DNA from 2 places in the Pedococcus badiiscoriae genome. Region 2 is predicted to be linked to the other one. Evidence: riboswitches for the same ligand, from Rfam matches in the RefSeq annotation. Region 2 holds a riboswitch; the other holds the start of a gene.
The links. Region 2 has a riboswitch for S-adenosylmethionine ahead of BJ986_RS12800 (aminotransferase class V-fold PLP-dependent enzyme). Riboswitches for the same ligand answer to the same signal wherever they lie in the genome.
Positions count from the first base shown of each region.

Region 1: another riboswitch for S-adenosylmethionine. It lies ahead of BJ986_RS01110 (bifunctional o-acetylhomoserine/o-acetylserine sulfhydrylase); the one in region 2 lies ahead of BJ986_RS12800 (aminotransferase class V-fold PLP-dependent enzyme).

Region 1 is NZ_JACCAB010000001.1:229,320-233,469, reverse strand. Features, by position in the region: gene BJ986_RS01120 (calcium-binding protein) at 1-999, shown strand, start outside; gene BJ986_RS01115 (nitroreductase family deazaflavin-dependent oxidoreductase) at 1,032-1,475, opposite strand; SAM riboswitch class IV at 1,594-1,709, shown strand; gene BJ986_RS01110 (bifunctional o-acetylhomoserine/o-acetylserine sulfhydrylase) at 1,760-3,079, shown strand; gene hrpA (ATP-dependent RNA helicase HrpA) at 3,121-4,150, shown strand, end outside.
Region 2 is NZ_JACCAB010000001.1:2,711,893-2,716,042, reverse strand. Features, by position in the region: gene BJ986_RS12805 (FtsK/SpoIIIE family DNA translocase) at 1-814, opposite strand, end outside; SAM riboswitch class IV at 1,183-1,295, shown strand; gene BJ986_RS12800 (aminotransferase class V-fold PLP-dependent enzyme) at 1,338-2,750, shown strand; gene BJ986_RS12795 (RNase J family beta-CASP ribonuclease) at 3,054-4,150, opposite strand, start outside.

The sequences.
Region 1 (4,150 bases), 2.5 Mb from region 2:
CACCTCGTGAGTGGCACCCCCCGCGACGGGTGGTGGAGCGGCACGCTGAAGGTTCCGATGTACGTCGACCCCGGTGCCATGACCGTCAACGTCTTCATGACCGACCGCGTGGGTCGGCAGTCCTTCGACGGATTCCCCGAAGTGCTGGCGGTGGCCTCGCGCAGCACCGACCTGCAGCCGCCGGTGGTCGCCTCGTTCAGCCTCAGCCGCACCGCCCTCGACGTGCGCACGACCGCCAAGACGGTCACGGCGACCGTGCGCCTGACCGACGACCGGGCCGGCATCGGGGGCACCCCGTACCTGTGTGCCTACCGACCGGCGAACGGCGACTACGTGCAGCTCGGCTGCGACAACCTCCAGCAGGTCTCGGGCACCGCCCGCGACGGCATCTGGACGGCCTCGCACGTGATCGAGGCCGGTGAGATCGGCGGGATCTGGAACTTCGCCGTGTGGGTCGAGGACGCCTCCTCCCGGCACGGGATGCAGTACTACAACGGGCCCGACCTGCGGGCCTACGTCGAGGCACGGGACGGCGCCGGCACGGGTGGCCTCCCGCTGCCCGGTGGGTCGGGGCGGTTCGTGGTGACCGGGACGGGTGACAGCAACGCGCCCGTGCTGAGCCGCCTGACGATGACGCCGAGCGAGCTTCCGTTGTCGGGGGCCCCGCAGCAGGTGGTCGTCGACGTCACCGCCACCGACGTCGAGGGAGTGGGCAACGTCAGCCTCTACCTGAGCAGTGCGACCGGCGACGTCCACCTGTACTCGAGCAGCGACCCCACCCTCGTCTCGGGGACGCGCAAGTCCGGGGTCTGGCGGCACACCGTCACCGTCCCGGGCGGGACCCCGCCGGGGACCTACTTCGCCCAGGTCGTCGTCGAGGACGCCACGCACTGGACCTCGTACGTCTCACCCGGGTCGCCCTATGCGGGCACTGCGGGCCAGACCGTCCTGTCGCCGACCCAGCTGGGCGGCGGCCCCGGGGTCCTGACCATCGGCTGAGGCTGACCCCGTCCCGAACGAGTCGAGTGCGATCAGGCCGCGGTCTCGACCGGCTCGAGGACGAACACGGGGATCAGCCGGTCGGTCTTGACCTGGTAGTCCGCGTAGGACGGGAAGGCCTCGACGCACCGCGCCCACCACTGCTCGCGCTCTGCCCCGTCGAGCTCCCGGGCGCGCACGGTCCAGGTGCGGTCGTCGTCCTGCAGGTCGAGGACCGGGTTCTTGCGGATGTTGGCATACCACTTCGGGTGCTCGGGCGCGCCACCCTTGCTCGCCACCGCGGCATACAGCCCGTCGTGCTCGACGCGCATCAGCGGCACCTTGCGCACCTTGCCAGAGAGCCCGAGCATCGTCAGCATCACGACCGGACGGTCCTGGATGGAGACCGCGCGCGTCGTCCCGGCGGCCTCGATCTGCTCGACCTGGTCGCGGACCCATCCGCTCGTGCTGGGGGCGTATTCGCCGGTAATGGTCATACCCGCCCCAACACCATCGAAGCCGCAGATATGCCCGCGGACCCGGGCTCGCGACCTCCGGTCCGCCATGAGAGACGGGTATGCCGCGCGGTCAGGTCCCGGGCGTAGCCTCGGGACAGGTCATGAGCGCCAGCGACAAGCCCCGGCTCGCTGGCCGGCAACCCTCCTCCGCGGTGGGGTGCCCCGGGTGAAGACCAGGCGCACGGCACCGGTTGCCGTGCGCAAGCGCGGGCGACCCACCACGTGTCCCCGCACCCTCGGCACACGAGAGTGAAGGAACCACCATGAGCCCAACCAACTGGTCTTTCGAGACCCGCCAGGTCCACGTCGGACAGGAGCCTGACGCAGCCACCGGCGCCCGCGCCCTGCCGATCTACCAGACCACCTCCTACGTCTTCAAGGACACCGAGCACGCGGCAAACCTGTTCGCGCTCAAGGAGTTCGGCAACATCTACACCCGCATCATGAACCCGACGCAGGATGCGGTCGAGCAGCGCGTCGCGTCCCTCGAGGGTGGGGTCGGGGCACTGCTCGTCGCCTCGGGCCAGGCCGCCGAGACCCTGGCGATCCTCAACATCGCCGAAGCCGGCGACCATGTCGTGGCGAGCCCGAGCCTCTACGGCGGGACGTTCAACCTGCTCAAGCACACGCTCCCGAAGTTCGGGATCGAGGTGAGCTTCGTCGAGGACCCCAACGACGTGGAGTCGTGGAGGGCGGCGGTCCGGCCCAACACCAAGCTGTTCTTCGGCGAGACCATCTCCAACCCCAAGTCGGAGGTGCTCGACATCGAGGCGGTCGCGGCCGTCGCCCACGAGGCGGGTGTGCCGCTCGTCGTGGACAACACCATCGCCACACCGTTCCTCATCCGCCCGCTCGAGTGGGGCGCTGACATCGTCGTGCACTCGGCCACGAAGTACCTCGGCGGCCACGGCACCTCGATCGCCGGCGTGATCGTCGACGGCGGGACGTTCGACTTCGCCGCCGACCCGGAGAAGTTCCCCAACTACAACACGCCCGACGAGAGCTACCACGGGCTCGTCTTCGCGCGGGACCTCGGTGTCGGGAGCCCGCTGGGAGCCAACCTGGCCTTCATCCTCAAGGCCCGGGTGCAGCTGCTGCGTGACCTCGGCCCGGCGATCGCACCGTTCAACGCGTTCCTCATCGCCCAGGGCCTGGAGACCCTGAGCCTGCGGATCGAGCGCCACCTCGAGAACACCCACAAGGTGGCGGCGTTCCTCCAGGCCCACGAGCAGGTGGAGCAGGTCGTGTGGGCGTCGCTGCCCGAGCACGAGAGCTACGCCAAGGCGACCAAGTACACGCCGCGGGGAGCCGGGGCCGTGCTCGCGTTCGAGATCGCCGGCGGGGTCGAGGCGGGGCGCCGGTTCGTCGAGTCCCTCGTCCTGCACAGCCACGTCGCCAACATCGGTGACGTCCGGTCGCTGGCGATCCACCCTGCCTCGACGACCCACTCGCAGGGCCCGGACGGCGACCGCCTCAAGGCCGGCGTGACGCCCGGGCTGGTCCGCCTGGCCGTGGGCATCGAGCACATCGACGACATCCTGGCCGACCTCGAGCAGGGGTTCATCGCCGCCAAGGCCGCATAACCCACGGGCGGTCCGGGGACCGCGCTCCGTATGCTGCGGGAATGTCCTCCACCGGTTCCGAGCAGCCTTCCACTGCCCGGAAACGGGGGAGGCGCCCGCGGTCGGGGCAGTCGAAGAACGGGCCGTCCCGCTCGCGCCAGCCCCGCCAGCCTCGGCCGCCTCGTCCGGCCATCCCCGTCCCGGAGCTGAAGTACCCGTCGGACCTGCCGGTCGTCGCGCGCAAGGACGACATCGCCGCGGCGATCCGCGACCACCAGGTCGTCATCGTCGCGGGGGAGACGGGGTCGGGCAAGACGACCCAGCTCCCCAAGATCTGCCTCGAGATCGGACGCGGCCGCGATGGCCTGATCGGCCACACCCAGCCCCGGCGGATCGCCGCGCGATCGGTCGCCGAGCGGATCGCGGAGGAGCTCGAGGTCGAGCTGGGTGGTGCCATCGGCTACCAGGTGCGCTTCACCGACCAGAGCAGCGACAACACGCTGGTCAAGGTGATGACCGACGGCATCCTGCTCAACGAGCTGCAGCGCGACCGACTGCTGCGCAAGTACGACACCATCATCATCGACGAGGCACACGAGCGGTCGCTCAACATCGACTTCATCCTGGGATACCTCAAGCAGCTGCTGCCCCGACGACCCGACCTCAAGGTCGTCATCACCTCGGCGACCATCGACCCGCAACGCTTCGCCGAGCACTTCCGTGACCCAGCCAGTGGTGAGCCCGCGCCGATCATCGAGGTCTCAGGACGCACCTACCCGGTCGAGGTCCGCTACCGGCCGCTGGTCGACCCCGAGCGACCCGACGCCGAAGAGCGTGACCAGGTCACGGGCGTGTGCGAGGCCGTGGAGGAGCTGTGGACCGAGCGTGCCGCAGACGGGTCCGGCCACGACATCCTCGTGTTCCTCTCGGGTGAACGGGAGATCCGCGACACGGCGGACGCCCTCGAGTCGATGAAGCTCCCGCAGACCGAGGTCCTCCCGCTGTACGCCAGGCTCTCGGCCGCCGAGCAGCACCGGGTCTTCGGGCGCGCCACCGGACGGCGGATCGTGTTGGCCACCAACGTCGCCGAGA
Region 2 (4,150 bases):
GACCCTCCGGGTCGATCACGCGGCGACGACGCTTCGGCTTGTCCTCGACCACGTCGGTCGGCGCATCGGGGCCTGAGTCTGCGGCCCCTCGGTGCAGGAGGTGGTCGCGCAGCTCGGCCAGCCGGGTCGGCACCATGTGCACCGGCGTCGCGGACATCACCAGGACGCCGAAGAAGCCGAGCATCAACAGGATCGGCACGGTGCCGTAGACCGAGACCGCGGCCGCCAGCGGGCTGGAGGCCAGGAACCCGATGATGCCGCCGCCGTTGCGCATCCCGTCAGCGCCGTGCGGCGGTGACGGGATGCCTGCGGCCACGTGGGCCAGGCCGCACGCGGCGAAGGCGAGCGCTCCCAGGCCCACGCCGATGCGTGAGTTGGCCGAGTCGTCCTGCGGTGCGCGCAGGAAGCGGATGCCGAGGAAGAGCAGGGCGAGCGGCACGGCATAGGCCACGCGCCCGAACGTGCCGGCCACGACCGCGTGGATGACGTCGCCGATCGCACCGTTGAAGGCCCACCACTCGCGGGCGGCCACGACGATCGACAGGCCGATGAGGGTGAATCCCAGGCCGTCACGGCGGTGCTCGGGCTCGAGCTCGCGGGCGCTGCTGCCGACCTTGCGCACCGCTCCGCCGGCGACGTGCGCCATGCCCATCCAGGTGCCCCTGACGGCGCGCAGGGGAAACGGCAGGCCGCCACCACTGGTCTTGCCGCGGGCAGGCGACTTGCGGGGGCCGCTGCTCTTGCGGTTGGCGGGGCGTGTTGCTGTGCCACGGCCCGCGGAGGAGCGTGTCGAGGTGGACGGACGTGTCGCCATGCTCCGCAGGCTACGCGAAGGTCACACCGGACACACGCGTCACACGCGTTGCACCAGGGACCAATGTGCCGGCGACGCGCCGGATTCGGCCTCGACCGAACGGCCGACGTGCGACCTCCGATCGGGCACGAAGGCCGGACAGCCCTTACCGACGACGCACCGCTGGTGGAAGGCTGGGCCCTGCGTCTGGCGGGGCTTGTGCCGACGACCGAGCCGGTCGTCGGCACAGGCGCGAGCGGGGAACACGTCACGCGAGGCACGAGGCGCGGTGCCACCCGCAGCCCTCCCCGGCCGCCCCATCTCAGATCGCGGGAACCCGCGCCCACGTTCTGGATCCGTCCGCGCGGGGGACGCTACCCTCGACGACAGGTCATGAGTGTCAGCGCGAAGCCCCGGCTTGCTGACCAGCAACCCTCCTCCGCGGTGGGGTGCTCCGGGTGACGACCGGGCCGTCTGCACCCGCAGCCGGCAAGCGCGGACTCGTGAGCTCTCTCGGGTCCCACCCGGACCAGGAGCTGTACCCATGTCGATCGCGAGCACCCCGCCTCCCGCCTTCCGTCGCAGTGCGCCGCTCGCGCACGCCCGCGTCCAGAGCCACCTGCGGCCCGTCCCGGATGCCGGTTCGCTGGTCGAGGTCGGCCCGCTGCCGGCCGTCGTGTCCGAGTCGCTGCTGGTGCCGACCGTCGACGGCGCCGTGGACTACGCCAACTTCGACCACGCCGCCTCGACGCCGGCCCTGATGAGTGTGAAGAAGGCCGTCGACAATGCCCTGCGCACCTACTCGTCGGTGCACCGGGGTAACGGCTGGGCGTCGCGGGTGACCTCGGCCTGGTACGAGCAGGCGCGCGCCGAGGTGCGGTCCTTCGTCGGGGCCCGGGAGGGCGACGAGGTCGTCTTCACCCGCAACAGCACCGACTCGTTCAACCTCCTGGCGCGCTGCCTGCCCCGCGACACGCAGGTCTTCGTCTTCGAGTCCGAGCACCACGCGGCGCTGCTCCCCTGGCCCGCGCGCCGGACCCACCGGCTCCCCGTCCCGGGCAGCGTCAGCGACGCGCGTACCCTCCTGCGCACGGCGCTGCGCGATCACCGCGGTCGTCATCGCCTGGTCGTCCTCGCCGGCGCCTCCAACGTCACCGGCGAGATCTGGCCGGTCCGCGAGCTTGCGGCGATCGCGCGCCAGGCGGGCGCGCGGGTGGTCCTGGACGGCGCCCAGTACGCCCCGCACCGCCGGGTCGACCTCGACGACCTCGGGGTCGACTACGTCGTGCTGTCCGGGCACAAGCTCTACGCACCGTTCGGCACGGGCGTCCTGGCCGGTCGGGCCGACTGGCTCGACGCGGCGACGCCCTACCTCGCCGGCGGAGGCGCCACCAAGGCCGTGACCGACCGCGGCGTGGTGTGGCAGGAGGGCGCCGCACGCCACGAGGGCGGCAGCCCCAACGTCATCGGTGCCATCGCCCTGGCGGCCGCCTGTCACACCCTGCGAGCCCATGAGGCCGCCGTCGAGGAGCACGAGCGGACCTTGGGCCGGCGCCTGCTGGAGGGCCTGGCGGCCATCGACGGCGTGCAGACCTACTCCCTCTTCGGCCCCGAGCACGAGCGGGTGGCCGTGGCGACCTTCACGGTGGACGGCGTCGACTCCTCACTGGTGTCCGCCGCGCTGTCGGCAGAGCACGGCATCGGGGTGCGGGATGGCAAGTTCTGCGCGCACCTGTGCGTCGACGCGCTGCTCGAGACCGACCCGTATGCCGAGGGCCCGGCGACCGCGGTCCGTGCCAGCGTGGGGCTGGCCACCACGGCTGCTCACGTCGAGCGGCTGCTCGCGGCCGTGGCCGAGCTCGCGGCGCACGGCCCGGCCCACGACTACCAGCTGACCGCCGAAGGCTGGGTCGTGGCGGACGACCCCCGGGACGTCCTGCCGCCCCGACCCTGGTAGCAGGCTCCGGCCCCGCTCACCCTTGGTCGCCCGCCCGCTCGTGGGCCCAGGCGATCAACAGGAGTCGATCAGTGTGCCCAGTTGTGACGGCCGTCGGTGGGCCGCGAGTCGGCGCCGAAGTACCACGCGGCGATCGGGAGGGCGATCAGCAGAGCCAGTGCGATGAAAGTAGCCATGGCAGTAATTCTGCGCGCCGCCGCATTCTGCCACGAGTGGCAAAGATGACGCAGTACGCATTTTTTCTGCCAGCCGCTCCTCGTCGAGGGCCCAGCCCAGCCGTCAGCCCAGCCGTCAGCCCAGCCGTCAGGCCTGGATGACGACCGGGATGATCATCGGGCGGCGGCGGATCTTGCCGCCGACCCAGCCGCCGATCGCCCGGCGCATGACCTGCTCGAGCTGGTGGGAGTCGGTGACGCCGTTGCCCGTGGCCTCCGCGAGCGCCTGCTCGATCTTGGGCCGCACCTGGCTGAAGATCTCGTCGTCCTCGGCGAAGCCGCGGGCCTGGATCTCCGGGCCGGCGGCGATCTTGCCGGTGGCGGAGTCGATCACCACGATGACCGAGATGAACCCCTCGTCGCGCAGGATCCGGCGGTCCTTGAGCAGCGCCTCGTCGAACTCGCCCACCGAGGAGCCGTCCACGTAGACGTAGCCACACGGCACCGCGCCGACGATCCGGGCGACACCGTCGACGAGGTCGACCACCACGCCGTCCTCGGCCAGGACGACCTGCTCACGCGGGATACCCGTCTGCACCGCGAGCTCGGCGTTGGCGACCAGGTGGCGCCACTCGCCGTGCACCGGCATGACGTTGCGGGGCTTGACGATGTTGTAGCAGTAGAGCAGCTCGCCGGCGCTGGCGTGACCGGAGACGTGCACCTTGGCGTTGCCCTTGTGGACGACGTTGGCGCCCAGGCGCATGAGCCCGTTGATGACCCGGTAGACGGCGTTCTCGTTGCCGGGGATCAGCGACGACGCCATCAGCACCGTGTCGCCCACGCCCACATCGATGCGGTGGTCGCGGTTGGCCATCCGGGACAGGGCCGCCATCGGCTCACCCTGGGAACCGGTGCAGATGAGCACGACCTGGTCGTCGGGGTAGTTGTCGAGCTTCTTGACGTCGACCAGGACACCGTCCGGCACGTGGAGGTATCCCAGCTCGGCCGCGATGCCCATGTTGCGCACCATCGAGCGGCCCACCATGGCGACCTTGCGGCCGGCCGTCTCGGCGGCGTTGAGCACCTGCTGGACCCGGTGCACGTGCGAGGAGAAGCAGGCGACGATGATCCGCCGCTGGGCGTCGCGGAACACCTTGTCGATCGCCGGCGCGATCTCCCGCTCCGGGGTCGTGAACCCGGGGACCTCGGCGTTGGTCGAGTCCGTCATGAACAGGTCCACGCCCT